2 regions of the Sphingobium sp. WTD-1 genome follow, and region 2 is predicted to be linked to the other one. Evidence: predicted binding sites of a transcription regulator. Region 2 holds the regulator's gene; the other holds the start of a gene.

Region 1 (16,115 bases), 2.3 Mb from region 2:
GTAGCGGCTGTAGTCCGCGCCGAGGCCGGTCTGCTGCGCAATATCGTCGAGCGCGGCTTTGGCGATCGGGATCAGAGCGCGCATCCGGTCGGGATCGTCCCAATAGGAGCTGCCATGCTTGCCCCCATGGAACAGATTGTTCCGCACGGTTTTAGCGAGCCGGATCACTTTGACGAGATCGCTGGGTTTGTCGTCGAAGCGAACTTCGGCGAAGTCGAGACCGCTCTGGCCGACCACCTGCCGCTGCGGTTTCGCGTCGATCAGCTTTTGACCTGCGGGCGTCAGCGTATATCGGTCCTTCCAATCGGCGAAGAACTTCTCCCAGCCGGGCATGGCGCGCGCACCGACCGTGTCGTCCTCGAGATAAGGCGCTTCCTTCAGCGCGAACTCAAAGCGCGAAAACCAGTAGAAGTAGTCGAACGCGAGATCGCGCAGTTCCTCGGATATCTCGTCGTGACGCATCCTAGGCGGTGTTGACAAAAGCTTTCAGCCATAGTCGCGCGGCAGCGAGGTTGATGAAGCTCTCGAACGACAGGACGGTCTTGTCGTAGCGGGTGGCGATGCGGCGCTGCTGCTTGAGTTTGGCGAACATGCGCTCGACACGATTGCGATCCTTGTAGCGCCGGTAGTCGGGATGGGCCGGCACCTTGCGGTTGGAGCGCGGCGGGATGACGGGCAGGATGCCTCGCATGAGCAGGTTCTCCCGGAACCTGTCGCCATCATAGCCTTTGTCGGCGAGCAGCGCCCTGGGCTTGGGCAGCGGCAGGTTCATCAGATCGTCGGCCGCCGTATAGTCCGATGCCTCGCCGCCGGTAAGGATGAAGCCGACAGGGAGGCCCTGATTGTCACAGCGGGCGTGGATCTTGCTCGTAAAGCCGCCGCGTGATCGACCAAAAGCCTGCGCACAAGCCCCCCTTTTCCGCCCGCTGCCGAGACGTGGCCGCGAACCGTGGTGCTGTCGATCATGTGCTGCCAGTCGTCGGTGAGGCCCAGATCGACCAACGTTTGCAGCATGGCGTCCCAGACGCCTTGCTCCGCCCAGCGCCGGAACCGGACATAGACCGAGTTCCACTTGCCATAGCGCTCGTGCATGTCGCGCCACGGGCAACCGACCCGCAGCACATGCAGCATGCCATTGAGAAAGCGCCGGTTATCGCCGGCCGGTCGGGCATGCCTCCCACGCTCGGACGGGAGTAGCGGCCCGATCAACTCCCACTCCGCGTCCGACAAATCCCCTCGATCCATGACCGCTCCCCAAAGAGCAGCCTTGAATCAGAACACGCACCGATTGGGAATCCCTTTTGTCAACGCCGCCTAGCCTGTCCTTGGTTCGCATTGGCACTTAGCCGATCAAGTCGCTGACGATCCCGGCATGAGGTTTGCGCATCGCCTGGATCCAGTCCTGTACCTGTTTTCGGTTCGCCGTGGTGATCGGATAGGCACGTGCGCGGACATCCTTGGCGGCGCCTGGGCTGATGTCGCTCGTCGTGACGACCAGCCCGGCACCGGCGCGCTCTTCGAGCATGTCGGCATAGAGCGCCTTCACCACTACGCGCTCGACCTTCTGCTTCTGCCGCTTGCACTGGACGATGACCGCGGGCGGTGCACCCGGCTGCGCGCCGCGATGCCACAGCCGCAGGTCGACGCTGCCATCATTGCGGCCTGGCCCCAGCTCGACGTCATAGCCGCTGCGCTGGAACCACTCGGCTGTCAGACCCTCGAACTGCCGCCAATGGATATCGCCCAATTTGTCGGGCTGGCTGCCCAGATAGTTGATGAACCGCTGGTCGAAATACTGCGCGCCGTCGGCCGGCAGTTGCTCGCTGGCAAACAGCGCGCTGAGCGCGACCATATCGGCGTTGGCAACGTCGCGCGTGAAATGGGGATTAAAGGCCAAATCGTGGGTCATCGCCTCGATCAGTGCATCGAACACGCCCGCCTTGCCGTCGACCATGGCCTTCAGCTCGGCGAAGATCGCCGCCTGCTCATCGTCATTCTGGTTCCGCAAGCGCAGATAATGGTTCGCGACCGCCTCGATGGTCAGCAACTCGTCAAGTGCGAACTGCGACCGCCAATCACCTCCAAGCAGCGCCATCAGGCGCATACCGAGCGTCGGCATACCGGGTTTCGGTGTCGCCCCAAGCGCGAACAGGAGGTCGCCGACCGCCTCGGCATAGTCGTCCGATCCGAGGCGCAGCACCTCATCGCTGATCAGGCGTTCGCGCAGATGATGGTTGGCGGGCAGATGCGCGAGCATGTCCGCCTCGCTCAGCGCGAACCCCGATCGTACACCACTATCCTCGCTGAGCGCACTGCGAAAGGCGAAGGCCGGCATGATGATATGGCCCATCGGATCAACCCTCGTTCGCAACGGCGCTGTTGGGCGTCGTGGCGATCCTTACCTTGGGGGACTTGCCACTTGCTGGCGTGCGCGCGCGATTGGCGACTGTCGTCGCCGGTGTGAGACCCGCGACCTGCGGCTGGAGCAGCACTATCCGCACGATCGCAAAGCCGAGCCCGAGCGTTTGGATCAGGATCGCGCCTCCCGCCGTGCCGAGCGGCAGCGGCCCATAGGTCGTTGGGTGGAACAGCACCCATGCCGCAGTGCCCGTGATCGCGAGCATTATGCCGAGGCCCAGATAGCCGAGCGCGAGCCGCAGCCGGAACCACGCTTCGCTATGCCGGCATGCCCGATTGAACGCTTCGCGCTCCTGGCGCAGCTGCTCGCGGGCGCGGGCGTCAGCCATGTTCGCTCTTCAACTCGATCGCTTTAGCGCGTTTGCCGAGCTCAATTTCGATCATCGCATCCATCACGCCGGGCAGCGGCCCCTGATCAAGCGCATCGATTTGGACCAGCGCGCCATTGACGATCTCGCCGAACGGGAAGATCAGCGCCGGCTCGGCGTGAACGCCGGCACGCGCCAACGCGTCGCGCTTGTCGGGATCGATCGGCCGTTCCTCGACGAGTAACTCCTTCGTTCGGCGGCTGAACATCGGCTCGAACGGTTCGGTAAAATTGGACACGCGCATGTCGCGAGAGTCGCCGACCGTGGCGCCATAGTGGAGCGAGAGCGTTGAATATCCAGCCGAGATGATCTCGACCTTGATCTCCTCATGCGTCGCTTCGCGCTTTTTGATCGAGAGGTGCACCCCCCACTCGACGCCGCGATCGCTGAGCAGGCGCCGCTCGGCCTCGCTTGCAAGATCGCGCCCGATCGACAGGTCGAGCCCGAAATCTGCAATCCGCCGCATCAGCGCGAGCTTGACGATATCGATCTTGGAATAGAGCCGCCGACGCCCGCTGCCAGGATGCTGTTCGCCGAGCGCCACAACCTTCCGGTTGATCCACGTCTGCAGCAGATCCTTACGTAGCCGCGTGACCGCAAGGACGTCCCCTTGCGTGTATTTCTGCTCGGTTAGGTCGCGGGCCATAGTCTAAAATAGCATTGCTATTTTGAGTAACACAAGGGGAAAGTGGCATTGCTACTTTGTATTGGGTATTGGAGTGATTTGGGCGCCTCGCGCAGGTGCACGACCTCCACTCTAGGGCCACGATCCGCATGCGGCGGATCGCTCAGCCTCGCGTCGCCTGTGGCGTCGCGGCCATCCTGTAATGATCGACTGGCGGGATGCCGGGCTCCGCCCGGTCGCAGAAGCCCCTGCCTTGGCGCAGGCCAATTTTTATGCGGCCTCCCTCCAGCGCATCGCATTAATACGGAGACGATCGAATCGCTGCTTCCGGAATGCTCGTGCGTCAGCTTAAACGGCAAATATGAAGGGCGGCTGCGCTCATCACGTAGATGTGATCCGAATGTCCGGTCTCCCGTTTTGGCGCTCCAAAGCGGACCGGGCAAAATGTCCCATTTGCCGTCATCACAGCCGGCGTTGCCATCAAGCGATATCCTAAATTAATTTGTCGAGCGTGATCGGCAAATCACGCACGCGTTTCCCAGTCGCATTGTAGATCGCGTTGGCGACCGCAGCCCCCGTCCCGGTGATGCCAATTTCGCCGACGCCCCGCGCGCCCATGGGTGTGTGAGGGTCGGGTATGTCGGTCCAGATGACATCGATTTCCGGAACGTCCATATGCACCGGCATATGATATTCAGCGAGGCTGGGGTTCATGATCCGTCCGCTCCGCTCGTCGAACTGTGCTTCCTCCATCAGCGCGAGGCCCAGACCCATGATGATGCCCCCCCTAAACTGGCTCGCCGCCGTCTTGGGATTGAGGATGCGGCCGCAGTCGAACGACCCCAGGAAGCGAGATATGCACGGTTCACCCGTTATCATGTTGACCCGCACTTCGCAGAACATGGCGCCATGGCTGTGCATCGACCAGTGCATGGTCTCGAGCGGCATGGGCGGCTCGGCTTCGATGACGACGGCGTCGCGCTGGGCGCGCGAGAGAATCGACGCGTAGCTCTCGTACCGAGATGGATCTTCCAGGCTGGCTAGGCCGCCATCCCGACTTCCCACCTCTGCCTGTTTCAGCCCCGCCAGAGGCGAGTCATTCCCTGCCAGTGCCAGCAGTTGCGCGACCAGCTTGTTGTAGGCTGCAATCACCGACGCGCCAATCGATGCCGTCTGCTGCGATCCGCCTGCAAGGACCAGCCCAGGCAAGGTTGAGTCGCCATAGTTGAATTGGATTTGTGACATCTGCAGGCCCAGCCGCTCGGCTATCACCTGCGTCTGCGCCGTGGCCGTACCCATGCCCATTTCGTGCGCGGCAATGTCGATCGTCGCATGGCCGGCGCGAGACACGGTGATGCGGGCTGCGCCGCCGGGCATGCGGTAATAGGGATAGGTGGCGGTAGCGCATCCCATGCCGATCAGCCATTCGTCTTCCTGGTGCATGCCTGGCAGAGGGTTGCGTGCGCTCCACCCGAAGCGCTCGGCCCCGTCGCGCCATGCCTGGTCAATATGCCGCGCTGAAAAGGGCAGACCGGATATCGGGTCCTTCTCCGGCTCGTTGCGCAAGCGGAGCTCGATGGGGTCGAGACCGAGCTTCTCGGCCAGTTCGTCCATCGCGCATTCAAGCGCGAAGGTGCCCACCGCCTCGCCTGGCGCGCGCATGAATGTGTTACTGGTCATGTCGATCTCGACATGCTGGACGTCCAGCAGGATATTCTCCGCGGCGTAGGCGCTGCGCGTCGGGAGGATGAATGGTTCGGGCATGACATTGTGCGATGTCTTGGCCGTCACACCGCGATGGATGAGTGCGGTGAGCTTGCCCTCGGCGGTCGCGCCCAGAGCGACCTGCTGCTCGGTCGGCGAACGACCGCCAACGGTGCGGTAGACACCTTCTCGGGTCAGCATCAATCGGACAGGTCGCTCGGCGAGTTTCGCTGCTGCAGCCGCGATGATCTGATGCTGCCACAGCGTTTTACTGCCGAAACCGCCCCCGACATAAGGCGATGTGATGACGACCTTGTCGGCTGGCAAATCGAACACCTGCCCCAGCGTCCAGGCCGAATGCGCGACCGCCTGTTGTGCATCATGGATGCGTAACGTGTCACCCTGCCACGATAGCGTGACGGCATGAAGCTCGATGGGATTATGATTGTGGCGCGGTGTCGAATAGGCCGCGTCGATCTTGACGGCGGCCTTTTCGAATGCTGCCTGCGCATCGCCCACCTGGTCATGCAGCGGCTGTCCCATGAACTGCGATTGGGTCGTCCCCTTGGCGATCGCCGCGTGAAAGTCGGTTTCCGCCGGCTCGGCCGCATATATCACATCGACCAGCGTGGCGGCATGGTCTGCCTGCTCCTGTGTGTCAGCAAGCACAATGGCAATCGGCTGACCATTCCAGTAGATCTTCTCATCCTGCAGGACGGGAATGCTGTCGCCCGCAGCGGCCTTGGGATCACTCATGAACAGGGGGGCAGGCTTGAGTCTTGGCGCGTTACGATGGGTCATCACGAGCAGGACGCCGGGTGCGCTCTCAGCCGTTTCGACATTGAGCGAGGTGATGCGACCTTTCGCGATCCTGCTGTAGACGATGGCGGCGTAGACCATGTTTTCCAGAGGAAACTCCGCCGCAAAAGGAGCAGCCCCCGTCACCTTGAGTGGCCCGTCGATGCGCGAGACGGGCTTGCCGACATGACCATGCTGGTGACGGATGAGCGGATCGGGTTCGCCTCCCGGCATCCAGCTATCTGGCGCGAGCGCCACTACCTTCGCCATCGCGCCCTGCATCAGGCCTTGCGCCAACGCCTTGCCGCTATCGATCAGGCTCATGCCATGTCCTCCATCAACTGCGTGAGTACAGCGACCATCGTCCGCTGCGCGAGCGCGACCTTGAAGCCATTGTCCCGGAGCGGCCGGGCATGGGACAGTTCTTCCGAGGCTGCCTTGATGAAGGCATCCACCGTTGCAGGTGATCCACGCAAAAGCGCTTCCGCTCTGGCTGCACGCCAAGGCTTATGGGCAACGCCGCCGAGCGCCAGCCGGACGTCCCGCACATGCCCCTGTTCCACATCGAGGACGGCCGCGACGGACACCAGCGCGAACGCATAGCTCGCCCGATCACGGACCTTTCGGTAGGTTGAGCGCGCAGTGGATGGCACGGCTGGCAGTTCGATTGCGGTGATGAGTTCGCCCTGCTGCAGATTGGTGTCGATATCGGGTCGCTCGCCGGGCAAGCGATGAATGTCAGCGAACGCAATCCTTCTTTCGCCGTCGGGTCCTCGCACATGCACAGCGGCGTCTAGCGCAGCCAAGGCCACGCACATGTCCGATGGATGGGTGGCGATACAATGATCGGACGCGCCAAGAATCGCATGATTTCTGGTGAAGCCGCCAATCGCATCGCAGCCGCTTCCCGGGATGCGCTTGTTACATTGCGTGCCATCCTGGTCGTAGAAATAGAGGCACCGGGTGCGCTGCAGGATGTTGCCGGCGACGGTAGCCATATTGCGGATCTGCGCGCTGGCTCCGGCGACGATCGCGCGGGAAAGAAGGGGATATCGTTCGCGGATGGCGCGATGTTCGGCCACCGCAGTGTTGCGCGCCGCAGCCCCGATCAGCATGCCGCCATCGGATTGCTCGACTATGCCCGTGTCGAGACCTGTCACATCGATCAAGGTCGATGGACGCTCGATATTTTCCCGCATGAGATCGACGAGGTTTGTTCCTCCGCCAAGATAGCGGACGCCGTTACCGGCCTGTCGCAGCGCCTCGTCGGCGTTGGCGGCGCGATGATAGGTAAAGGGGATCATTCGGTGACCTCCGCAAACGTCTCGAGGATCGCATCGACGATGCCATTATGCGCGCCGCAGCGGCACAGGTTGCCGCTCATCCGCTCACGAACCTCGTCGCGCGTCATCCCTATGCTGTCGGTGTCGAGCGCGTGCGTTACGTGACTGGGAACGCCGCGTTGCAGTTCGGCGGCCATCCCGACTGCAGAGCATATCTGTCCCGGCGTGCAATAGCCGCATTGGAAACCGTCATGCTCGACAAAGGCCTGCTGAAGCGGGTGCAGATTGTCGGCCGTTCCCAAGCCTTCGATCGTGATGATCTCCTGCCCCTCATATTGAACGGCGAGCGCGAGACAGGAGAGGATCCGCTCCCCATTTGCCAGCACGGTGCAGGCGCCACATGCTCCTTGATTGCAGCCTTTCTTCGATCCGGTGAGGCCCTGATGCTCCCGCAGAAAGTCGAGGAGGGAAACACGAGGGTCTTCAGGACACTCGGCCAAGGCGCCATTTACAAGGATGCTCATCCATCACTCCCCATAGTCGGGTGCGTAAACGATGTAGAAATGCGCGGATCGAGGTTTCGGGCCCATCGACAGCATTTTCCAGATGCGATTGCCGATCGGGCTCTCATCAATCAGGCTGGAAACTACCGCCCGCATAAGCGATGATCGACATGGTGGTGCCACCTTTCTGGAAGCAGATGTGCGCGATGGCACGCCAGGAATTCAGGGCGATAGTTGACAGGCCGACCAGTGGGATAGGTTCAGAACCCTGTGTCCGACTTGCCTAAGCTCGCGAGCCGTAGCCTTCCAAATGGATCCAGAATCGAATTGCTGGATCATGCGTGGAGACGCGCTAATGGTGCGTCCATGCGCAAACTCATTCTACCTCTAATCCTTCTCTCGATCACCTCGCCGGCCTTTGCATGGGGGCCCATCGGCCATCGGGTGACCGGCGCGATCGCCGATCGCAACCTGAGCGGCGTGGCCCGCGCCAATGTCCAGCTTCTCCTGGGCGAGGAGGATCTGGCACAGGCGGCGACCTGGCCCGACGACATGAAATCCGCCCCTGCCGATTTCTGGCAGAAGCAGGCCAGCCCATGGCATTATGTCACCGTGCGCGAGGGCGACGCCTATACGAGCGCCGACGCGCCGCCCGAAGGCGACGCGATGAGCGCGCTTGGCCGCTTCACGGCAACGCTGCGCAATCCCGCCGCCTCGCTCGACGACAAGCGCCTGGCCCTGCGCTTTGTCGTCCATATCATCGGTGACCTCCACCAGCCGCTTCATGCCGGCGGCGGCAATGACCGGGGTGGCAATGACATGAAGGTGAGCCGGTTCGGTCGCTCGACCAATCTCCATTCGGTCTGGGACAGCGCGATGATCGAACAGCGATCGCTCTCCTATTCGGAACTCGCCGACTGGCTGTCGCGCGCGATCACGCCGCAACAGATCATTGCCTGGAATGATCGCGATCCCGGTACGTGGATCCGCGAGAGCATCGCGCTGCGCAAGACCATCTATCCCACCGATACCAGCCTGTCCTGGGACTATGCCTATCAGCACCGGGTCGAGCTTGATGATCGGCTCAAGCGCGGTGGTATCCGCATCGCCGCCTATCTCAACTGGGTGTTCGAGAATCCGCAGGACCAGAACCCGTCCCAGGCTCAAACTCCCCGCAAGCCTCCAAGGCACAAATGACATGCCACGCGGCACGCGGCACGAACTGTTCGGCATCCTGCTTGGCGGCGATCCCTATACCGTGCTGCGTGTCGCCGATGGTGGGGAATGGCGGCTCGATTGCCCCAGATCCTGCCGGCATCTTCTTGGCCAGAAGGTCCGGGTCGTGGGAACGAGATCCGATTTCGACATGCTCGATGTCGAGCAGATCGAGCCGGCCTGAGCCGCACCGCCGGCTTGCCGCCTTTCAGCGAAAATCCCGTGTCTTGACCTTGATGCCCTCTGTCGGCTGGCCCGGAATGATGCCCGAGCCCAGGCGCAGATCAGGATCGTAAAGATCGCGGGGTCCGCGCCCGAGCGGCCTGTTCGCCGCATCGCGCGGATCGGGGGCCATGGCGCTCTTCACGATATCGGCGCGGCTGACCTGATAGATGCTCGCCACATCCGCCCGCTGCCCGACGCTAGCGAGGAGAGGGGAGAGGTCGTCGAGCCGCTGGGCGATGAGATGGATGACCTCGCCTTCCTTCTGGACCTGGCCGCGCACGCCCATCATCGAGGCGCCGAGCACCACGCGCCGATGCTTCTCGAAAAGATTGGGCCAGACGACGAGATTGGCGACATCGGTCTCATCCTCGAGCGTGATGAACATGGTGCCCTTGGCGGAACCCGGCTTCTGCCGCAGGAGAACGAGACCGGCGAGATTGACCCATCGCCCGTCGCGAATATCCTTGAGCGCGGCGCAGGTCACCATCTTCCGGCGCGCCAATTCGTCGCGCAGGAAGGCGAGCGGATGGGCGCGCAGCGAGAGCCCGATCGCGCGATAATCCTCGACCACTTCCTCGCCTTCGCCCATCTGCGGGAGAATGACGTTCGGCTCAATCGCTTCGGGGCGGAGCTTGCCTGCCCGCGCGTCCGCTGCGGCAAAGAGCGGCAGGGGCTCTTCGCCAAGACCCTTCACCTCCCAGAGGCCGGCGCGGCGCGAGAGCGCCAGCGAACCAAAGCCACCGGCATGGCCGATCCGGTCGAGCGCGCGGCCGCTGACGCCGGCGCGGCGCTGAATTTCCTCGACGCTGGCATAGGGTTCCGTCCCCCGTGCCAGGACAATAGCGGCACCATCGGCATTTTTGAGCTCGCGCGCATAGCGCAGGCCGATCCTCAACGCATGATAGCGGCCCTGGGTCGGCTCGAGCGTGCAGTCCCAGCGGCTGTGATTGACGTCGATCGGGCGGACCTCGACCCCATGCTGGCGCGCGTCCCGCACGATCTGGGCGGGAGCATAAAAGCCCATGGGCTGGGCGTTGAGAAGCGCTGCGCAAAAGACGTCGGGATGATGGCATTTCATCCAGGAAGAAGCATAGGCGATGAGGGCGAAGGAGGCGGCATGGCTTTCGGGAAAGCCGTAGGAGCCAAAGCCCTCAATCTGCTTGAAGGTCTGTTCGGCAAAATCGCGCTGATAGCCGCGCGCGATCATGCCGTTGATGAGCTTGTCGCGGAAATGGGACACCCCGCCGGTCAGCTTGAAGGTCGCCATCGCCCGGCGCAGCAGATCGGCCTCCGACGGCGTGAAACCCGCGCATTCGATCGCGACGCGCATCGCCTGTTCCTGGAAGAGGGGGACGCCCAGGGTCTTTTCGAGCACTCGGCGCAGTTCCTGCGTCGGATAGCTGATCGCTTCCTTGCCCTCGCGGCGGCGCAGGTATGGATGGACCATGTCGCCCTGGATCGGGCCCGGGCGTACGATCGCCACCTCGACCACCAGGTCATAGAATTTGGTCGGCTTGATCCGGGGCAGCATCGCCATCTGCGCCCGGCTCTCGATCTGGAAGACGCCCAGCGTATCGGCCTTGCGGATCATCGCAAAGGTTTCCGGATCATCATGGGGAATGGAGGCCAGGTCCATTGCGATGCCCTTGTCATCCTCCAGCAGAGCGAAGGCGCGGCGCATGCAGCCCAGCATGCCAAGGCCCAGCACATCGACCTTCATGAAGCCGAGCGCATCGATATCATCCTTGTCCCATTCGATGATCTGGCGATCGGCCATGGCAGCGGGCTCGATCGGCACCAGTTCGTCGAGCCGTCCCAGGGTCAGCACGAAGCCGCCGGGATGCTGGGACATGTGCCGCGGCGTATTGATGAGGGTGCGGGCGAGCTCGAGCGTCAGCGCCAGGCGCTTGTCGCTCGTGTCGAGATTGAGCTCCTGTGCATGCTTCGCCTCGACACCATCGCGCGCCCAGCCCCACACCTGGCTTGAAAGGCCCGACAGCATGTCTTCGCTAAGCCCAGCGCCTTGCCCACCTCGCGCACGGCGCCGCGCGCGCGAAAGCGGGAGATGACGGCGGTCAGCGCCGAACGTTCGCGGCCATAGGTTTCATAGATCCACTGGATCACTTCCTCACGCCGCTCATGCTCGAAATCGACGTCGATATCAGGAGGCTCGCGCCGCTCGGCCGACACGAAGCGCTCGAAGAGCAGTTCGGATTTGACCGGGTCGATCGAGGTGATGCCGAGCACGAAGCAGACCGCCGAATTGGCGGCGCTGCCGCGCCCCTGGCAGAGAATATCCCTCGATCGGGCAAACTGGACGATCGAATGGACGGTGAGGAAATAGGGCGCATAGGCAAGATCGCCGATCAGCCGAAGCTCATGGGCGAGCTGTTCGCGGACATTGTCGGGAACCCCATGAGGATAGCGGCTCGGCGCCTTTGTCCAGGTCAGGCGCTCGAGTTCCTGCTGCGGGGTAAGGCCGCTTTCCCCGATCTCGTCGGGATAGGTATAAGTGAGCTGACCAAGGTCGAAGCGGCAGGCCCGCGCGATCTCGACGCTGCGGCGGAGCGGCGTCAGGTCGCCAAGATAGCGGGTGAAGAGCCGCTCCATTTCCGCGACGGACTTGAGATGCCGGTCGGCAAAACGCTCGCGGCGCTGGCCCAGCGTGTCGACCGTGCATTTTTCGCGAATGCAGCTCACCACATCCTGCAGCAGCCGTCGCTCGGGCGCATGGTAGAGAATGTCGCCGGTGGCGACGGTCTGCACCCCGGCGCGCGCGGCGAGGCGGGCAAGATCGCGCAGCCGGATCGCATCGCGGGGCCGGCGCCGGATCGAAAGGGCGAGATAGGCGCGGGAGCCGAAGATGGCAGCAAGCCGGTCGAGCGCCTCCTCGCACGCCGCATCGGCGCGGTCGGGCACCAATATGCCGATCATTCCTTCCCCCCAGTCCGCCACGTCCGACCAGTCGAGATGGCAGCTGCCCTTGCCGCCACGGGCCTTGCCGATGCTCAAAAGCCGGCAGAGCCGCGAATAGGCCTCGCGGTCCGTGGGATAGACGAGCAGAGAGGCGCCGCAGACAAGGTCCAGCCGGCAGCCGATGATCGCCCGGCAGCCTATGACCTTCTGCGCGTCCCAGGCTCGCACGGCACCAGCCAGACTGTTGCGATCGGTGATGCCAAGGGCTGGCAGGCCCAGCAGCGCGGCGGCCGAGAACAGCTCTTCAGGGCTGGAGGCGCCGCGCAGGAAGGAGAAATGGCTGGTGACCTGCAGCTCGACATAGCGGGCGCCCTCAAGATCGTCCTCGAGATCATGGTCGTGATCATTCTCGGACATCATGCAAAGGCACCATGGATGAACCAGCGCATCGGGCCGGTCGACGCCTGCTCACCATCCCCCATGCGGAACAGCCAGTATCGCGCGCCGCTCACCGTCTCGACCTGGAAATAATCCCGCACGGCATAGGGTGTGTCTGCCTCATGGCCGCCCTCACGCCACCATTCGCCATGCAGGCGCTCTGGCCCATCGGCCTGGGCGATCCGATGGCGCCGCCCCCGCCAGACGAACATGGCAGGCGGATGATCGGGCAGCATCGCCATCACGTCGACAGGCTCTGGCGGGACCAGCATGCGGGCAGGCCGGGGAAGATCATCGGCCCAGCCAGCGCCGCCGGCCGATGACAGCGGCGCGACATGCCCGACTTCGCGTTCGGGCATGCTGCTTGCGCGCGGCGCCGAGCGATAGAGGCTGCGCGCGCCAAAGCGATTGGCGAGCGCATCGACGATCGCGGCGAGATCCGGGCCGCGCTCTTCACCGGCAAGGACGCTCCCGACCTGGGCGGCCGCCATGGGCTGGGTGAGCGACGCGACCAGTGCCATGGCCTCGATCCCCATGCCCGGATCAATCGTCTCGATCTTCTGGGAGAGCAGCTTTGCCAAATGACGCACATCGCGCGAGGGGGAAGCAGTCCCGACCCGCACGGCCTGCCTGGCGCCATCGACCCGCTCGAAATGAAGATCGAGCCGGCGCGCGCCTGTCCCCGCGCGCAGCAGGAGGCGGGCAAGATCGGTGCACAGGTCCGCGATGACCTGGCCAATGGCATCGGCGGTACCGATCGGTTCGAGCAGGCTGCGCCGCACGCGCGGCAAGCTGGCGCGGTAGATCGGATCGATGGGTTCGGGCACCTGGCCCAGGGCCTGGTCGAGCCGTTTGTAGAGCTGCCGGCCGAACCGCTTGGCGAGGGGCGCACGCGGCGCGGCGATCAGCTGCTCGATGCGCTCGAACCCCATGCGGCGCAGTTCGCTCACGACGCCCGGCTCGATGCGCAGCGCCGACACCGGCATGATCGAGAGCGCGGCGCGCGTGGCCCCGGGCTCGATGATGTTCGGCCGTCCTGATGGCACAAACCGTGCCACCGCATGGGCGCAACCGGGCGTGTCGGCGACCGCGACCTGGCAGGCGAGGCCCGAGCCACTGACCCGGCGCATCATGTCCTTGAGGAGTGGCACTTCACCCTCGAAAAGATGGGCGCAGCCGGTAATATCGATCCACAGGCCATCAGATGGATCGGGCGCGACGATCGGAGAATAGCGCTTTCCTGCCCACAGAGCGAGCCGGCGCAGGCCCTCAAGATCGCCCTCGGGATCGGCATCCACGACGTCCAGGTCCGGCGCCAGCGACCGGGCGCGCGTTACCGTCATGCCGACGGCTATGCCAAGCCGGCGCGCCTCCTCGTCCACGGCCGCGATCAGGCGGCGGCCATGGTCGGCATGGGCGGTGACGAGGGGCGGTGCGCCGCCTTCAGGCGGCCTGCCGGCTTTGCGACGGATACGATCCGTCGACCAGCGCGGCAGGAACAGCGAGACAACCCGTCTCATCGCTTCCCTCTACGGTCCAGATTTGGGGTTCGGTGCCGCGCGCGCGCTCAAGCGCCAGCGACCAGCGCGGACGCGCGAGACCGGGAAAGCCCAGCGCCGGGCTGGGCACGGCCCGCACCCGCCAGCGGGTCAGCGCGGCGCTGCCCTCGGCCTGGCTTTCCGGGGGCATGGCGCGGCGAAAAACCATGGCCAGCACGCCCGATTGTTCGGCTGCCAGCTGCAGCCGGCGCGAAGCGGTCAGCGACATTTTCCTGAGTTCCCCGACGACACCACCAAGGCCGGGGTGACGCAGGCATTCCTCCATCGCGATGAGGACATTGGTGTCATTGCCCGCTTCCACAAAGATGACCCGATCGGGGTGGAGCCCGGCGAGATGCAGGGCCGGCGAAAACAGGTCGCGCCAGTGGAGGCACCAGATGATCTGGCCCCGCGACCGCGCGAGAATGCCGGCCAGGAAGATGGTGGCGGCCGCATCATCGGCGAGATCGGGACTTCCCGCCACCTCATGGAGAGCGCCGGTCGCGATACCGCCACCCGGCAGATGATGGTCGATGGCGTCGATGCCGAAGGGCAGCACCGGATGCCGACCGCCCACGGCTTCCACCTGCGCGATACGCGCACGCAGCTCGTCGAGGATGGCGGTTTTGGACATGGAGGCAGGGACTCGAAAATATGTTCCTCATTTGTTCGCTCCAATCCTGCGCCAGAGTCAATGGCATTTCGTTCTTCATATGTTCCATGTTAAGGAGATGGCTTCGAGTCCCGGCAAGGAGGTCCCATCATGTCACGGCTGCATTGCGCGCGGGCGAGCATCGCCGAGATCGCGGCACATTTCGGGGTCGATCCCTTGCCGTCGGTCGCGGTGCCCGAGGAGACGGTTGAAGGGCTGCCGGGGCTGGTCGTCTTCGAGAAGGGCGGCCGGCGCCTCTTGCGGACGATGACATGGGGTTTTCCGCGCCTGACCAAGGATATGCGCGCGCGCGGCGAAGAAGCGGGGCGGATCGGCCTTGTCGTCGATCTCACCAACCCAATGTGGGAGGAGATGGTGGTCGATCCGCGCTATCGCTGCCTCATCGTGCTCACCCATTTTGCCAATCCCGATGGCGTGCCCGGTGCCAAGACCAGGACCTGGTTTTCGGTGAAGCGCCAGCCGATCATCGCCTGGGCCGGATTCTGCCGAAACCTGCTGAGCGAGGGGCCGGTCTATGCGGGCATGACGATGGAGGCCAATGCGGCGATCCCACCGACCAATGACCGGATGCCGGTGCTGCTCGACCCCCATGACTATGACGCCTGGCTGCATGGCGGCATCCAGGATGTGATCCGGTTTCAGTTTCGTCCACCCTTCGCGGCCGAGCGGATGGAGGTGCAGCAAACCGAGGATAGCTGGCGCAGCAAGGCGCCGCCGCCCGGGACGCAGGCGCAGGCGCTCTTGCTGTAGCCGCGTCGAGAAGTTTGCCGGCTGTCCTGCCAGACAGGCGGCTTTCCCGTCTTTCGCGCCATGATAGGATGAAGCTGGAATCGCCAACTGCTCCAGCCGCTTCGTTCGAACAGGAGGTCAGCCATCTGCAATCTCTACACCGAGCGTCTGAGCGCTGCCGAGGTGGCCGCCCATTTCGGCGTCGCCAACCCGGTCATGTCCAATGCCGGTGACGAGGTCTATCCCGGCACGCCGGGCCTCGTGATCCGGGAGGAAGCCGGGCAGCGCATCATGCAGTCGATGACCTGGGGCTTCCCGTTGCGCCTCAAGGGCATGGCCCCGACGGCAAAGCCCAAGCCTGTCAACAATATCGCCGATCTCTCCAAGCCGATGTGGAAAGGCCTGGCGGCCAAGCCGCAATGGCGCTGCCTCATCCCGCTGACGGCCTTTGCCGAAGCGGAGGGTCAAAAGGGCGCCAAGACGCGGACCTGGTTCAATGTGAAGGGACAGCCAATCTTTGCATGGGCGGGGCTCTGGCGCGTGAGCGATGAATGGGGGCCTGTCTATTCGGGCGTAATGACCGATTGCAACGAAGCCATCCGGCCTGTGCATAATCGCATGCCGGTGCTTCTCATGCCGGAAGACTATGAGCGGTGGCTTCACGGCTCATTTGATGACGCCG
Region 2 (16,115 bases):
ACCATCAGCGTCGCGGCAGGTCCTGGATCACCCAAGTTAATGGCCAAGGAAGCACCCCCTCATGGGAGATGCAAACAGAGGACGTCGAGCAATTTTCGTTACCGACAGCCTTCGAACCGTTCTTCGCAGGATATGCGGATGCGCTGCAATCACTTTGCCTTCAGGAGGTCGCAATCGCATCTGTTTCTGTAATAAATAAAATCGCGATCTCCGAAATCGACCTGCCGATAGACATATCTTCAATCGTGCCACTTTCGGTGAGCGAATTCATGCCAGGCCATTTACTCAGCGAGTTAGGAGCGACGAACGATCCTTTTTGTTTTCGCGTTCCCAAGGTTAAATTTAAAGTTCTCTCCGAAGCGCTTATTTAGCAGGCCGCTCTCGGGCGCAGGAGCGTCGATCGAAGTCGACAGTCCGCCACTCATCCGAACTGGCCCGGTTAAGCCCCCTTGCCTCCATAGACGAAGGCCCGCCGTCCCGACCGCAGCAGCACTTCGCGCCGGACATAGTCGACCTCATAGGCGTCGGCGCTCGCGACATCCGCCTCGGTCAGGCGAAACAGGGTCCCTTCCACCGCATCCTCGGGATCGTCGCTCGGCTCGACCATCGGGTGCCAGCACGTGCCGCTCTTGGCGATCACGTCCGGGTCGCTGATCTCGATCAGACGCTGGCGATAGCCCGGCATCGCATCCGGCTCCCCTTGCACCAGCCGGCCGAACAGCGCCATCTGCACCTCCGCCAGCCGCAGCGTGCCATAGGAAAAGAGCAATATCTCGGTCATCACCACGCTCCTCCGCTCAGCCCAGCGCCGCGTTGACGATGCGGATCTGGGTGAACTCCTCCACCCCGGCCAGCCCCTGGTGCCGGCCGATGCCCGATTGCTTGGCGCCGCCGATCGGCACGTCGAAGGGCAGGTCGAACAATCGGTTGACCCAGACCAGCCCGCTGTCGATCCGCGCCGCCATCGCCTGCCCGCGCGCTGCATCGGCGGTCCACACCGACGCGCCCAGCCCATAGGGGCCGTCATTCACCCGGCGGACCAGTTCCGCCTCGTCATCATAGGCCAGCAGCGGGATGATCGGCCCGAACTGTTCCTCCTGCACCAGCCGTGCCTCGTCGGGCAGGTCGGTGACGATCGTCGGCGCAATATAATAGCCGCCTCCTTCCACGGGAGCGCCGCCATGCAGCACCCGCCCCTGCGCCCGCGCCTCCGCCAGCAGATCGACCAGCCGCGCATATTGCGCCGCATTCTGCACCGGGCCGATCGTCGTGCCGGCCGCCCGACCGTCGCCGACCACCGCCCGCTCCGCACATTCGACCAGCGCCGCGCCCAACGCCGGCATCAGCGCGCGCGGCGCATAGATGCGCTTGACGCCCAGGCAGACCTGCCCGGCATTGCCCATCGCCCCGTCGAACAGGATCGGCGCCACCGCCGCGACATCGGCATCGTCCAGCAGGATTGCCGGATCATTGCCGCCCAGTTCCAGCGTGAAGCGCTTCACCGTGTCGGCCGCCGCCGCCATCACCCGCCGCCCGGTCGCTGTCGATCCGGTGAAGCTGACATGGGCGATTCCCCGATGCGCGGTCAGCATCGGCCCGACATCGCCGGCATCGCCCAGCATCTGCACCACCCCCGCGGGGAAGATGTCGGCCGCCAGCGCGCCCAGCATCAATGTCGTCAGCGGCGTCGTCGGCGCCGGCTTGGCGATCACGACATTGCCCGCGATCAGCGCCGGCGCGAGCTTGAGCGCCAGCAGCAGCAGCGGATAATTCCACGGCACGATCGCCGCGACCACGCCCAGCGGATGGCGCTGCTCGACCACGCGCTCGGTCGCGCTGTCCTTCAGCACCACCGGCTCCAGCCGCAGCCCGGCATGATAGCGCAGCGCCGCCACCGCCCCCTCTATCTCGCCCCGCGCCTCGGCCAGCGGCTTGCCCTGTTCCTGCGTCAGACACGCGGCGAACTCCGCGGCCCGCCCCTCCAGCGCATCGGCCAGCGCCGCAATCCGCGCGCCACGCGCAGCAAAGTCCAGCGCGCGCCAGCCGGCAAAGGCCCGCTGCCCGGCCGCCACCGCCCGCTCCACCTGCGCCGCATCGGCACAGGGCGCGGCGGCAAAGACCTGCCCGTCCGCCGGATTGACAAGGTCGATCGCGCACGCGCCATCGACCAGCTCACCATCGATAAGAAGCTGCATCCCGCCCCTCTATCCCAGCCATGCAGTGACGCAAGCCTGTCCTACAGTGAGGCGATCAGCTAGACCCACTTCATAAGCGGCAGCGCTGTGCATCGGGGGAGTATATGCAAGCAATTCCTATTGGCGGCCTCGCCATCATGGTCATCCTTGCCTCGCTCACCGGGTGCCGGCAGCCTGTTCAAGACACTGCCACCCTGCAGGCGATCGAACGGGAAGCCAAAGCCCTGGCTGCGCAAACGCCCGCCAGCCAACAATTCGTGCCCCAAAGCCGTTGGCCACATCACATTGCGCAGCTCGACCCCATGAGCGTCACGATTTCCCCCGATGGCGTCGATATTCTGACAAAGCCCTATTTTGACGGCGGCTGGGGCTATTTCATCACGCTCGATAGCCGGAAAGGTCCGCCGTCAGGCCCACTCTTCTCCAAGATTGGCCATGATATCTACTGGTATCAGCCCGATTGATAGCCCGCATAGTCCTCGCTGCACGGCGCAGAAAAGCGAGCGGGCTTGCGCGCAACAAGATTTCCAACAATTGTTCCAAAATATCAGAATGTGCGGGAAATATGCGAAGTTAAGCGGGGGATTTCCTATTTTTCCGCCGGCGCATCGACCCGGTCGCCATGGCTTTTGGGCGTCGAATTGACCAGGAAATCGACCGGCTCGGCGCTCCTGTTCTGCGCCCGGTGCGGCACACCCGGCGGCACTTCCAGCCCCTGGCCCGCTTTGAGCACATGGGTCACCCCGCCCGCCTCCAGCGTCAGTTCGCCCGACAGGACATAGAAGAATTGCCGCGCCCGCTGGTGATAATGGCGCACTTCCGCCCCGCCCGGCACGATCCGTTCCTGGATCACCGACATCTCGTCGCGCTTCACCAGATGCCAGCCATCATTGCTGCCGCCCCAGACATAATGTTCGGCATTGGCCTTATCGATCGGCGCGATCGGGGCATCAGGTGCGGCAGCGAGCAACAGGGGGAGAAGCAATATCGTCATGCCCTTTCCAACGATCCGCCCGTCCCATCCCGCCATGCCACTGGCGCCCATGCGGCCTGCCCCCTATAGCGGAGCCATGGCATCGACCCAGAAGCAGAAGAAGGCGGCCCCGGCCCGCGCGAAAGTCCGTCCCGCCGGGTTCCCCACCCGGCAGCAGGTGATGGACTTCATCACCGAGTCAGACACCCCCGCCGGCAAGCGCGAAATCGCCAAGGCATTCGGCCTCAAGGGGCAGGAAAAGATCGCCTTGAAGGCGCTGCTCAAGGACATGGCGGACGAGGGGCTGCTCGACATCGGCCCGGCCCGCGCCTTCCACAAGATGGGCGGCGTGCCCAAGGTGACGGTGCTGCGCATCGTCGATGTCGACGACACCACCCTGATCGCCACCCCCGAACGCTGGGAGGCGGAAGGCCAGCCCGCGCCCCGCATCCGCGTGGTCGAACGCGGCAAGCGCGGCGCGCTGACGATCGGCGACCGCATCCTCGCCCGCACCGAGGAAGCAGGCAAGGGCTGGCTCGCCCATCCGATGAAGAAGCTCGCCAAGGCGACCGAGATGCTGCTCGGCGTGGTCGAGGAAATGGCCGACGGCAAGCTCTGGCTGCGCCCGGTCGACAAGCGCATCCGCAAGGATACGCCGATCAGCGACATCGGCACCGCCAAGAAGGGCGACCTGGTCCTGGCCGAGCCGACCGGCCGCCCGCCGCGGATCAGCGCGCGCGTCACCGACATTCTCGGCGATCCCTTCGCCCCGCGCAGCTTCAGCCTGATCGCCATTCACAAGCATGGCATCCCCCATGTCTTCCCCGAAGCGGTGGAGGAGGAAGCGGTCACCGCGTCGAAGCTGCCGCTGCATGAGGACAAGCGCGAGGATCTGCGCCATCTGCCGATCGTCGCGATCGACCCGGTCGATGCCCGCGACCATGACGATGCCGTCTGGGCCGCGCCGGACGAAGACCCAACCAATGAAGGCGGCTACAAGGCGATCGTCGCGATCGCCGATGTCAGCTACTATGTCCGCCCCGGCAACGCGCTCGACCGCGAAGCCCGCAAGCGCGGCAACAGCGTCTATTTCCCCGACCTGGTCGTGCCGATGCTGCCGCATCAGCTGTCGTCCGACATGTGTTCGCTGCGCGCCGGGCAGGACCGCGCCGCCATGGCCTGCCATCTGGTGATCGATGCGCAGGGCAAGGTGAAGAGCTTCCGCTTCTCCCGCGCCATCATCCGCGTCGCCGCCGTCCTCGCCTATGAAAATGCGCAGGCGGCGATCGATGCTTTTTCTTCCGTTCGCCCTGAGCCTGTCGAAGGGCAGGGCCGAGCCGAAGGTGAGGCTGCTTCGCCTGCGGCTCAGCAAGCGGCTTCGACTTCGCTCAGCCCGAACGGAGTGGATCTGGTGGAACATGCCCTGAAACCGCTCTGGGCCTGTTGGGCGCTACTGCGCAAGGCCCGCGAAAAGCGCGACCCGCTCGCGCTCGACCTGCCCGAACGGCGCGTCGTCCTCGACGAATGGGGCAAGATCGTCAGCGTCGCCGTGCGCGAACGGCTCGACGCCCATATGCTGATCGAGGATTATATGATCGCCGCCAACGTCGCCGCCGCCAAGGCGCTGGAAGCGAAGAAGGCGCCGGTCATGTATCGCGTCCATGAAACGCCGGGCCGCGACAAGCTGGTCGCGCTCAAGGAATATCTCGCCACCTTCGACATCGACTTCGCGCTCGGCCAGGTGATCCGCCCGTCCACCTTTAACCAGCTGATCAAGAAGGTCGGCGAGTCGGAGGAGAAGGAGCAGATCATGACCCAGATCCTGCGCTCCCAGACCCAGGCCTATTATGCGCCGCAGAATATGGGGCATTTCGGCCTGGCGCTCGGCAGCTACGCCCATTTCACCTCGCCCATCCGCCGCTATGCCGACCTTCTGGTCCATCGCGCGCTGGTCGGCGCCTATGATCTCGAACTGCCCGCGCCCAAGGACAGGGCGATCCCCGACCGCTCCTCCCTCAGCCAGGAGGATTATGAGAATATGGGCCGGGTCGGCGAGATGATCTCGGGCCATGAACGCCGCGCGATGGAGGCGGAGCGCGAGACGATCGACCGCTATGTCGCCGCCTTCCTGTCGACCCATGTCGGCGAGGTGGTGAAGGCACGGATCACCGGGGTCCAGAATTTCGGCTTCTTCGCCACGGTCGAGGGGCTGGGCGGCGACGGCCTCGTGCCGGTCTCGACGCTGGGCGCCGAACATTTCTTCTTCGACGAAGCGGGCAAGGCGCTGCAGGGCGTCGAAAGCGGCGACCGCTATACGGTCGGCCAGCGGCTGGAACTGCGTCTGGCCGAAGCCGACCCGATCAACGGCGCGCTGCGCTTCGAACTGCCCGACAATCCGGCCCCGCGCGGCGGCCCGCTCAAGCGCGACCGCACCCGCCCGAAAATTCACCGCGGCCGCCCCACCAACATCCGCCACATCGGCAGCAGCCGGGGCAAGTACAAGAAGCGGTGAAGGGTGCGCGGCGGAGCGCTGCCGCCACCGCCCACATCATCATCCCTGCTTTTTTTTTACCGTCATCCCCGCGAAGGCGGGGATCCATCTCCCACCATAGCCCCAGCTGCGAGGTCCGAGGATGGATTACCTGCGATGCGCTGCGCGCCCCGCCTTCGCGGGAATGACATCAACAGCGTTGAAGGTCTTTATGCCTCGCCGTTGCAGCCAATCCTCACCACACGCTTCTGCTGAACATCATATTCCAGACTGACCTGACTGCAGCCCCCGTCATTCATGTAGGGCAGTTCTTTCTCGCTGGAAAACCATCGGCTCTCACCCGCCTTTGCCTGGCCATCGTTAATTGCACGCTGCATGTCGGAAATGCCCGTCATTTCCTGCTCCGAACAAGGGCGGGATGCCATATTGGCCAGCATCACTTCACACCCCTCGTCACGCTCTTCTGTGCCAATCGGAATGAGATAGATGCCCGTCACGATACCAGCCTCCTTGAAGGCATAGTTTCGGCCATAGTCGGCGAGCTTGGCCGCTCCCTCTGGCAGCTTTACTTGCTTCTCGATCTGCGCAGCCAGCATCGTTTGCCGATCGAGGCCGGCGCGATCGCAACTGGCCAGTCCCAGGAGGCATATCGAGATCAGCAGTCGTTTCATCATGCGATCAATTGAACGACATCGCCCTCTCTTTGCCAAGCGGCAATCATCGGCCTTCCCCCCATCGTCATCCGCGCCTATAGGCTGTGTCCCATGATCCTCGTCATCGACAATTATGACAGCTTCACCTGGAACCTGGTCCATTATCTGATGGAGCTGGGCGCCAAGGTAGAGGTCGTGCGCAACGACGCCATCTCGGCGGGCCAGGCCCTGTCGAGCGGGGCCAAGGCCTTCCTTCTGTCGCCCGGTCCCTGCACCCCCAATGAGGCCGGTGTCAGCCTGGATCTGGTCGCGGCCTGCGCCGATGCCGGCGCGCCGCTGCTGGGCGTGTGCCTGGGCCATCAGGCGATCGGCCAGCATTTCGGCGGCAAGGTGGTCCGCGGCGGGCTGATGCACGGCAAGACCTCGCCGGTGCGCCATGACGGCACCGGCCTGTTCGCCGGCCTCCCCTCGCCCTTCACGGCGACCCGCTATCACTCGCTGATCGTCGAGGATATTCCGGCCGATCTGGTGGTCAACGCGACCAGCGAGGACGGATCGGTCATGGGCTTCCGCCACGCGACCCTGCCGATCCATTCGGTCCAGTTCCACCCGGAAAGCATCGCGACCGAACATGGCCATGACATGCTGGCCAATTTCATGAAGATCGCCGGCATCCCGGTCCGCGAGCGCGAAGCGGCGTAAGGCCGCTGCTTGGGGCGGGCTGCGTTCAGTGCGGCACAGCCCCTTATCCTTCTCCGAACAACGCCCGCTGCGAGCTTTCGATCTCCTCGAAATAGCGCCGCCGCGCATGTTTCTCGGTCAGCACGCCCAGCACCAGCCCGCTTTCGTCCACCACTACCAACTCGTCCGCCGTAGCCTTGTCGAACAAAGGCAGGATCGCGCGGATATCCGCATCGGCCCGCAATGAGATATCGGCCATCGTTGCCAGCGGCGCGATCGGCGCATCCTCCGCCAGTTCGGGGCGATAGGCCGCAGCCGTCGGCACGATGCCGAGATAGCCGCCCGCGCCGTCAATCATGATCGCCTTGCTCGCCGACCCCAGCGGCACCAGCGCGCGGAACTGGCCGACGCTCATCGTATCGGGCACCGACACCCAGTCGCGCCGCATCATCCGCCCGGCGGTCAGGTTCATCACCCAGCCAATGTCGCGCGGGCTGCGGATGGTCGATCCGCGCAGATGTAGCCGCCAGGTGGAGAAGGAGTAACCGAACATTTCCCGCGTCACCGCGCTCGACAGCAGCGACGCGGTCAGCACCACGCCCATCAGCTGGAAATCATGGGTCGTCTCCAGCATCAGCAGCCCCAGCGTCATCGGCCCGCCGACGATCGCGACGCTGAGTGCTGCCATCCCCACCAACGCCGCATCATTGGGGTCGAGCGACCAGCCGATCCCGACAAGGTCGACCAGCTGCGCGAAAATCTGCCCCGCCAGCGATCCCAGGAACAAGGACGCAAAGAAGAGCCCGCCGCGAAAGCCGAAGCTCAGCGAAATCACCGACGCCGCGATCTTGAGGCACAGGATCATCAACAGCACCGTCCAGTCGGGCAGCAGGATGAGGTTGAGGTGCAGCGCGCCATGCCCGGCCGACAAGGTCTGCGGCGTCAGCCAGGCGAGCGGCATCAGCAGCAGGCCGCCGATCACCGGCCGCCACCGCCCCGGCCAGGTCCAGCCCTGCACCCGCATCTCGGCAAAGGTCACCATCCGCATGATGAGGATGCCCAGCCCCGCGCAGAGCAGGCCCAGCAGCGCGTAGAGAAGATAGTCCGCCGTCCCCAATATCCGGTCCGCCGTGGTCGCGATCAGCCAGGGCTCGACGCCCAGCGCGCGCGTCACGAAGGCGGCGCTCAGGGCAGCCGCCACCACCGGCGCGATCGCGGCCGGCGTATAATGGCCGATCACGATCTCGAACGCATAGAAGGCGCCGGCCAGCGGTGCGCCGAAGGCCGCCCCCACGCCTGCCCCCGCGCCCGCCCCGACCAAGGTGCGCAGATCGTTGCGCCGCAGCTTCAGCCATTGCCCCAGCAGCGATGCGACGCCGCCGCCCATCTGCGCATAGGCCGCCTCCAGTCCGACCGAGGCGCCAGCCCCGTTCGACAGCACCGTCTGCCCGGCAATCACCAGATTGTCGGCCATCGGGATGCGCCCGCCATGCAGCGCATTGGCCTCCACCACGTCGATCAGCGGCCGTTGTCGGCGGCGCAGGAGCCGCGCCAGCAGCACCAGCGCCAGCCCGCCCAGCGGCAGGCCGAGCAATCGCCAAGGATGGCGGATTTCGCCCAGCGCGCTCAGCCGGTTGATGCTGACGCCATAGAGCAGTTCCTGAATGCCGTGCGCCATCAGCTGCAACAGGTTGGTGATCAGCCCCGCCGCCACGCCCGCCAGTATGGCGAGCAGGATGAAGGCCGCCTCGCTCTCGCGCAACCGGCGGCGTTGGCGGATGGCAAGGCTCCAGAACAGGGTCGACCAGGAACGACGCATGGCTTTCCCGACAACGCCCCTTTGGCGCCCACGTCAAGCCCCACCCGTCAAGCCAATTGCCGGACCACGCAACAAAATTCCAATTGGCGGGCAAATAGCATGTCGCCCTCGACTTTCGCGCGTGGCCGGGACTAAAGGCTTGGCCCATGACCCTGTTGCCCGATCCCAGCGCGCCCCTGGCCGCCGACGAAGCCGCCCGCGCCTTCGACCTGCTGTTCGACGCCGACCTGTCGGACGAGGCGATTGCCGGCTTCCTCGTCACCATGGCGCGGCGCGGCGAGACCGCGACGGAGATCGCCGCCGCCGCCCGTGCGATGCGCGCCCGGATGATCCCGGTCGACGCCCCCAACGGCACGATCGACGTCTGCGGCACCGGCGGCGACGGCCATCATACGCTCAACGTCTCGACCGCCGTCAGCCTGGTGGTCGCGGCCGCCGGCGTGCCGGTCGCCAAGCATGGCAATCGCGCTGCCTCGTCCAAGGCGGGGGCCGCCGACACGCTCGAAGCGCTGGGCCTTGATCTCGATCGCGCGGCCGCCACGGCGGAAGCGACGCTCAAGGATCTGGGCATCTGCTTCCTGTTCGCGCAAAATTATCATCCAGCGCTCAAGCGCCTCGGCCCGATCCGCCGGTCGATCGGCGAACGCACAATCTTCAACCTGATGGGGCCGCTCGCCAATCCCGCCAATGTCCGCCGCCAACTGGTCGGCATCGCCCGCCCCGCTTACGTCCCCATCTATGCCGATGCGCTGGGTCAGCTGGGCGCCACCCATGCGATGATCGTGTCGGGCGACGAGGGGCTCGACGAACTCTCGCTCGCCGGCGGCAACGACATTGCCGAGGTGACGGCCGACGGCGTGGTCGCGATGCGCCGCCTGACCGCTGCGGACCTCGGCCTCTCGACCCATCCCGTCACCGCCATTCGCGGCGGCGACCCGGCCCATAATGCTGCGGCGCTGCGCGCCCTGCTCCAGGGCGAGGCCGGCGCCTACCGCGACGCCGTGCTGCTCAACGCCGCCGCCGCTCTGGTGGTGGCTGACGCTGCCCATGATTTCCAGGAGGGCGTCGAACAGGCCGCCGAAGCGATCGACAACGGCCTTGCCAACGCGCTCCTCAATTGCTGGATTGCCTATCAATGACTAACAAGCTCATCGAAATCTGCGATTTCAAGCGCGAGGATGTCGCCCGCCGCAAGGCCGCGACCACGATCGCATCGCTCCACGCCCGCGCCAGCGAGCAGACCCCGCCGCGCGGCTTTCGCAGGGCGCTGGACGATGCCGCCCGCTCGGGCTTCGGCCTGATCGCCGAGGTGAAGAAGGCCAGCCCGTCCAAGGGGCTGATCCGCGCCGATTTCGATCCGCCGGCCCATGCGGTGGCCTATGCCGCCGGCGGCGCCGCCTGCCTTTCGGTGCTGACCGACGAGCCCTATTTCCAGGGCCATGACGATTATCTGATGGCCGCCCGTTCAGCCTGCGCCCTGCCGGTGCTGCGCAAGGATTTCATCGTCGATCCCTGGCAGATCCTCGAAAGCCGCGCGCTCGGCGCCGACGCGATCCTGATCATCGTCGCAGCACTGGACGACAGCCAGATGCAGGAGATCGAGGATGCCGCGCTCGGCCTTGGTATGGATGCCCTGATCGAGGTGCATGACGAGGCCGAACTGGAGCGCGCGCTCAAGCTCCGCTCGCGCCTGATCGGCGTCAACAACCGCGACCTGCGCGATTTCAGCGTCGATTTCGCCCGCACCTATGAACTGGTCGGCAAGGCGCCCGACGGCTGCACCTTCGTCGCCGAAAGCGGCCTTGGTTCCCATGCCGACCTTACCGCCATGGCCGATCATGGCGTGCGCTGCTTCCTGGTCGGCGAAACCCTGATGCGCCAGGCCGATGTCGAGGCCGCGACCCGTACCCTGCTGACAGGCGCATGACCGGCCTCACCCATCTGGACGAAGACGGCGCCGCCCGCATGGTCGATGTCTCGGCCAAGGCCGTGACAACGCGCGAAGCGGTGGCCGCCGGGCGCGTCACCATGGCGGCCGATGCCGCGCAGGCGATCGCCGCCGGCCTCGTCAAGAAGGGCGATGTGCTGGCCGTTGCCCGTGTCGCCGGTATCATGGCGGCCAAGCGCACCGCCGAACTGATCCCGCTCTGCCATCCGATCCCGCTGAGCGCCGTCACCATCGACTTTGCCCTGCACGACGACGGCGTCACCGTCACCGCGACCGCGCGCACCGCCGGCCAGACCGGGGTGGAGATGGAGGCGCTGACCGCCGCGACCGCCGCGCTCCTGACCATCTATGACATGGCCAAGGCGCTCGATAAGGGCATGATAATCGGCGAGGTTCGCCTGCTCGCCAAGCGCGGCGGCAAGTCGGGCGACTGGACCGCACCGGAGCATGCCAGCCGATGAGCCTGATGCCGGTCGCGGACGCGCAGGCGCGGCTCCTTGCCCTTGCCGATCCGTTGCCGGCCGAACTTGTGTCCGTCGCCGCTTGTGCCGGCCGCTGGCTCGCCACCGACATCAGCGCACTCCGCGACCAGCCCTGGGCCGATCTTTCCGCGATGGACGGCTATGCCGTGCGCGCATCCGAAGGCGCCGGGCCGTGGCAGTTGGTCGCCACCAGCAGCGCCGGCGATGCCGATATCCCGGCCCTGCAACCGGGCCAGGCTTGCCGTATCTTCACCGGCGCGCCCTTGCCGGCCGGCGCCGACGCCATATTGATCCAGGAAAATGCCACCCGCGATGGCGACAAGCTATCCGCCCATGACGGTGCCCTGACGCCCGGCAAGCATGTCCGCCCGCTCGGCTCCGATTTCCGCGCGGGCACGCCGCTGGTCAGTGCCGGCAGCCGCCTCACGCCGGGCCGAATCGCACTTGCGGTGCTGGGCGGCCATGGCAGCCTGCCCGTCGGCGCCCGGCCCCGCATCGCCCTACTCTCGACCGGTAATGAACTTGTTCCCCCAGGCGCGCCGACGCCGCCGGGCTATCTCCCCTCCTCCAACGCGCCGATGCTCGCCGCCCTGCTCGCCGCCCTGCCCTGCGACGTGATCGACCTTGGCATCGTGCCCGACGATCTTGGCGCCATGACGCAGGCGCTGAAACAGGCGGCGCAGGCTGACATCATCGTCTCGACCGGCGGTGCCTCGGTCGGCGACCATGACTATGTCCGCCCCGCCTTCGCGGCCGCCGGCGGCACGCTCGATTTCTACAAGATCGCGATGCGGCCGGGCAAACCGCTGATGGCGGGACGCCTCGGCAATGCAATCTTTCTCGGCCTGCCGGGCAACCCGGTCTCCGCCTTCGTCACCGGCACGCTGTTCCTCTGTCCGCTGGTCCGCCATCTCGCCGGATCGCGCGCGCCATTGCCGCCGGTCGTGCAGGCCCGCCTTGCCGCGCCGCTCGGTGCGACGGCCGAACGCGACGATTATCTGCGGGCGTATCGCGGGGCTGACGGCATCGTCTCGGTCACCGCGCAGGACAGCGCCGCCACCGCCGCCATGGCGCTGGCCGACTGCCTGATCCGCCGCCCGGCCGGCTCAGCCCCCGCCATTGCCGGCGACATGGTGGACATCATCCCCCTGACCGCCTGACTATCTGACTGCCTGACGACCGGGCCGGCAAAAGCGGCGCATGGCTTAACGCGCTTGACTTGCCCCTTTCCGTTTCCTATGCGTTCTTCATTCGTTCCATGGAGGACCGCCGATGTTGACGCCCAAGCAGCAGGAATTGCTGAGCTTCATTCAGACCCGGCTGGAAGAAGGCGGCGTGTCCCCTTCGTTCGAGGAGATGAAGGACGCGCTCGACCTGCGCTCCAAGTCCGGCATCCACCGGCTGATCAATGCGCTGGAGGAGCGAGGCTTCATCCGCCGCCTGCCCAACCGCGCCCGCGCGCTCGAAGTGCTCAAGCTGCCCGACGCGATGCATCGCGCGCCGGCTCCGGCCATTCCGACGCCCAAGATATCGGCGCCCGCCGTGCTGCTGCCGACCGCCGCCAATGACGTGATCGAAATCCCGCTGCACGGCCGCATCGCCGCCGGCGTGCCGATCGAGGCGATGGAAAGCCACACCATGCTCTCCGTCCCCGCCGCCTTGCTCGGCTCGGGCGATCATTATGCGCTCGAAGTGTCGGGGGATTCGATGATGGAGGCCGGCATTCTCGACGGCGACTTCGCGCTGATCCAGCGCACCGATGTCGCGCGCGAGGGCCAGATCGTCGTCGCCCTGATCGACGACGCTGAAGCCACGCTCAAATATTTCCGCCGCGAAGGCAGCCGGGTTCGGCTCGATCCCGCCAATGCCGCCTATGAACCGCAGATCTACGATTCGCGCCAGGTCCGCATCCAGGGCAAGCTCGCCGGGCTGCTGCGCCGCTACAACTGACCCGGTGAGCGGCGGACCAGCGTTCCGCCGCTTCCGACTTGCAATCCCGCATGGGCAGCCCGCTGCAACCATGATAGCATGGCGCCGCGTTACAGGGGGTCTGGCCCATGTCCTATTTGCGCTCCATCTGTCCGGCCATCATCCTGCTATGTGCCTCTCCTGCGTTCGCGCAGGATAACGAACAGACCCTTGCCCCTTTCCGCAGCCTGATCGAAACGCGCCTGGCCGCGCTCAAGAGCGGCGACATCCCCAAATATATGGCGATGCTCGACAAGGATTATGTCGTCGTTTCCGATCTGGGCGAGCGCCGCACCCGCGCCGACCTGCCCGCCTATCTGCCGACCATCTCCAACCCGGCGCGCACCTATGCCATCCAGTCGATCCACGCCCGCATCCTCGACGACATCGCTCTGGTCGATGCCGAAATCCGCGAGGACATGGCCGATGCCGTCGGCGGCTGGCACGAAAGCGATATCTTCGTGCGTCAGGGCGGCCGCTGGCTCTATCTGCACCGGCAGGACAGTTCGATCCTCTACCCGCCCACCCCCGTGCCCGCCGATACCGACCCTCTCGACGCTTATGTCGGCCAATATCGCTCGGCCGCCGGCCTGACGGACTTCATCACCGCGCGCGACGGCACGCTCTACGGCCAATCGACGTCACAGGATGCGCCGACTGCCCTGATCCATGTCGGTCCGGGCGCCTTCGCCATCCCCGGCGGCGCGGACCTGCTGGTCTTCACCCGGTCGCCCACCGGCGCGGTGACCGGCCTGATCGGTCACCTCACCAGCGGCCAGATATCAACCTCCGCCAAACTGCCCTGACACCCGCCGCCGCGCCGCCGGTCGCACGATCCAGGGATGCGCGTCGCCGGGCCGATGGACGGTGTGAACTTTGCCGCCTTCAAGGCCAATCGACAGGCCCCCGGTGCGCGATAGCAGCCGGCGGTCGATCTTCATCCAGCGCGGCCGGCACCACCGGGGCAGGCCCCGGTCGCTGATGACGATATCGGCCGCCGCGCAGTCCCGCTCCATTATCGGCCTATCGACCAGCATCGCATTGCGCGTCACCAGCAAGCGCCAGTCGCGGCCGCCCCGTGGCAACGTCACCGCACATAGATCAGTCGAACAGCGCGCCTGAGGCATCTTAGCGATCGCCTCCAGCGTCCCGTCATAGCCCGCGCTCTCGCTCAGCACGTCGCGGACATAGTCGCCCGCCCCCTCGCGCAGCAGCGCCATCGTCCCCGCCGGCGTCCGCACCGCGACATGCCGCCCATCGCCCGTCACCACGATATCGGGCGGCGTCAGCAGCGCGATGCCGATCAGGCCGATCGCCACCGGCCCCAACCCCAGCCAGCGCCAGCGACTACGCCAGAGCAGGCACCACAGACCACCAACGACAATGATCCCGAAAATCCAGCCCGGCACCGCCGGCGCCAGCATCACCGCCATCGGGCTCGCCGCCACGCCATGCGCCACCGCCAGCAACAGCGCGATCGCCTTAGCCGTGAGCCACCAGAAGGGCGCGCCCAGCCCGACGAGGTCGAAGCCCAGCGCCAGCGCCTCCAGCGGCATGATGACGAAGGTGGTGAGCGGGATCGCGACCAGATTGGCCACCGCGCCGAGCAAACCTGCCTTGTGAAAATGGAAAAGGGCGATCGGCGCCAGCACCAGTTCGATGGCAAGCCCCGTCAACAGCATTGCCGCCACCGTCCGCCCGGCCTTGCGCGACCAAGGCTCGTCCCGCGCCATCGCAAACGCCTTGAACCGCCGATGTTCGCCCAGCGCCACCAGCGCGACCACGGCGGCAAAGCTCATCTGGAAGCTCGGGCCGATCAGCGCCTCGGGCCAGAAGGCCAGCACCACCAGTGCCCCGGTCGCCACCAGCCGCAAAGTAATCGCCTCGCGCCCCAGCGCCAGCCCGCCCAGCACCAGCAGCGCCGCGACACAGGATCGCACCGTCGGCACCTCCGCCCCGGTCAGCAGCGTATAGCCGATCCCCGCCAACGCGCCGCCGGTCGCCGCGATCAGCATCAGCGGCCAGTCCAGCGCCGCGCGGGGGATCAGCGCCAGCAAGCGCAACAACAGGAATATCACCGCCCCGACCAGCGCCGTCACATGCAGCCCGCTGATCGACAGCAGATGGGCAAGGCCACTGCGCCGCATCGCCTCCGCATCCGCTTCGGCAATCGCGCCCTGGTCGCCGGTCGCCAGCGCTACCGCAATCCCCGCCGGTGCGCCCGCCACCTGCCCGCTGATATGATCGAACAGTCGCGCCCGCAGCGTCGGCCCCTCGCGCGCCTGCTCCACCATTTCGACCGGCGCCAGCGCCCGCCCGGTCGCCCCGATCCCCTGGAAATAGGCGCGTCGCGCAAAATCGAACGCGCCAGGCACGCTCGGCGGCGCGGGCGGCATCAGCCGCACGCGAAAGCGCAGCACCGCCCCCTTGCCCAGCCCTTCGGGCACGTCCGCCTCCGCGATATTCACCCGGATCGCCGCGGGCAGCGCCGGCGCCGCGATCGGCCGCAGGCCCACCCGCACCATCTGTTGCGCCGGCAGCTTGGCCACCGCCGTCACCTGTCCCGTCACCTGTACGAATATGGGACGCGCCAGCGGCGGCTGACCCAGCCATGTCGCCTTGCCCCAGACCAGCAGGCAACCGACGCAGGCGAGCAGCCCGCCCGCCACCAGCATGTGCCGCAATCGCGCGCCCACCGGCAGCAATAGTGCCAGACAGGCCAGCCCCAGCGCCCCGCAGCAACAGGCCAGCCAATGTGCCGGCCCCGGCAGCACGAACCAGCCGGCAATGCCCGCGCCCAGCGCTACCGGCACCCACAAGGCGAGCTGTTCGCGCTCCACCTCCAGCCATTGTTCGATCCGCGCAAATCCATTGTGCGCAATACGCACCGTCCTGCGCCCAACGG

What was found. The regulator LexA, encoded in region 2, represses DNA repair genes until DNA is damaged. The targets are predictions, from matches to a motif close to GTTCCNCNCTTGTTCT.
Region 1: a site for LexA is predicted at 14,688-14,703, ahead of N6H05_RS02295 (ImuA family protein). Genes of this name have one in related genera too.

Annotation. Positions count from the first base shown of each region.
Region 1 covers NZ_CP119127.1:432,020-448,134, reverse strand. The annotation lists gene N6H05_RS02355 (hypothetical protein) at 1-462, opposite strand, end outside; partial or broken gene N6H05_RS02350 (IS5 family transposase) at 464-1,245, opposite strand; gene N6H05_RS02345 (restriction endonuclease) at 1,343-2,350, opposite strand; gene N6H05_RS02340 (hypothetical protein) at 2,355-2,747, opposite strand; gene N6H05_RS02335 (hypothetical protein) at 2,740-3,432, opposite strand; gene N6H05_RS02330 (xanthine dehydrogenase family protein molybdopterin-binding subunit) at 3,904-6,237, opposite strand; gene N6H05_RS02325 (FAD binding domain-containing protein) at 6,234-7,217, opposite strand; gene N6H05_RS02320 (2Fe-2S iron-sulfur cluster-binding protein) at 7,214-7,720, opposite strand; gene N6H05_RS02315 (S1/P1 nuclease) at 8,066-8,896, shown strand; gene N6H05_RS02310 (DUF5818 domain-containing protein) at 8,898-9,098, shown strand; partial or broken gene N6H05_RS02305 (error-prone DNA polymerase) at 9,123-12,472, opposite strand; gene N6H05_RS02300 (DUF6504 family protein) at 12,472-14,013, opposite strand; gene N6H05_RS02295 (ImuA family protein) at 13,937-14,665, opposite strand; gene N6H05_RS02290 (SOS response-associated peptidase family protein) at 14,795-15,454, shown strand; gene N6H05_RS02285 (SOS response-associated peptidase) at 15,617-16,115, shown strand, end outside.
Region 2 covers NZ_CP119127.1:2,733,358-2,749,472, reverse strand. The annotation lists gene N6H05_RS13695 (DUF2071 domain-containing protein) at 1-371, shown strand, start outside; gene N6H05_RS13690 (gamma-glutamylcyclotransferase family protein) at 440-781, opposite strand; gene N6H05_RS13685 (aldehyde dehydrogenase family protein) at 798-2,195, opposite strand; gene N6H05_RS13680 (hypothetical protein) at 2,300-2,659, shown strand; gene N6H05_RS13675 (cupin domain-containing protein) at 2,785-3,189, opposite strand; gene N6H05_RS13670 (ribonuclease R family protein) at 3,266-5,680, shown strand; gene N6H05_RS13665 (hypothetical protein) at 5,869-6,333, opposite strand; gene N6H05_RS13660 (anthranilate synthase component II) at 6,424-7,014, shown strand; gene N6H05_RS13655 (chloride channel protein) at 7,058-8,812, opposite strand; gene trpD (anthranilate phosphoribosyltransferase) at 8,959-9,951, shown strand; gene trpC (indole-3-glycerol phosphate synthase TrpC) at 9,948-10,739, shown strand; gene moaC (cyclic pyranopterin monophosphate synthase MoaC) at 10,736-11,221, shown strand; gene N6H05_RS13635 (molybdopterin molybdotransferase MoeA) at 11,218-12,402, shown strand; gene lexA (transcriptional repressor LexA) at 12,515-13,192, shown strand; gene N6H05_RS13625 (nuclear transport factor 2 family protein) at 13,300-14,016, shown strand; gene N6H05_RS13620 (ComEC/Rec2 family competence protein) at 13,993-16,115, opposite strand, start outside.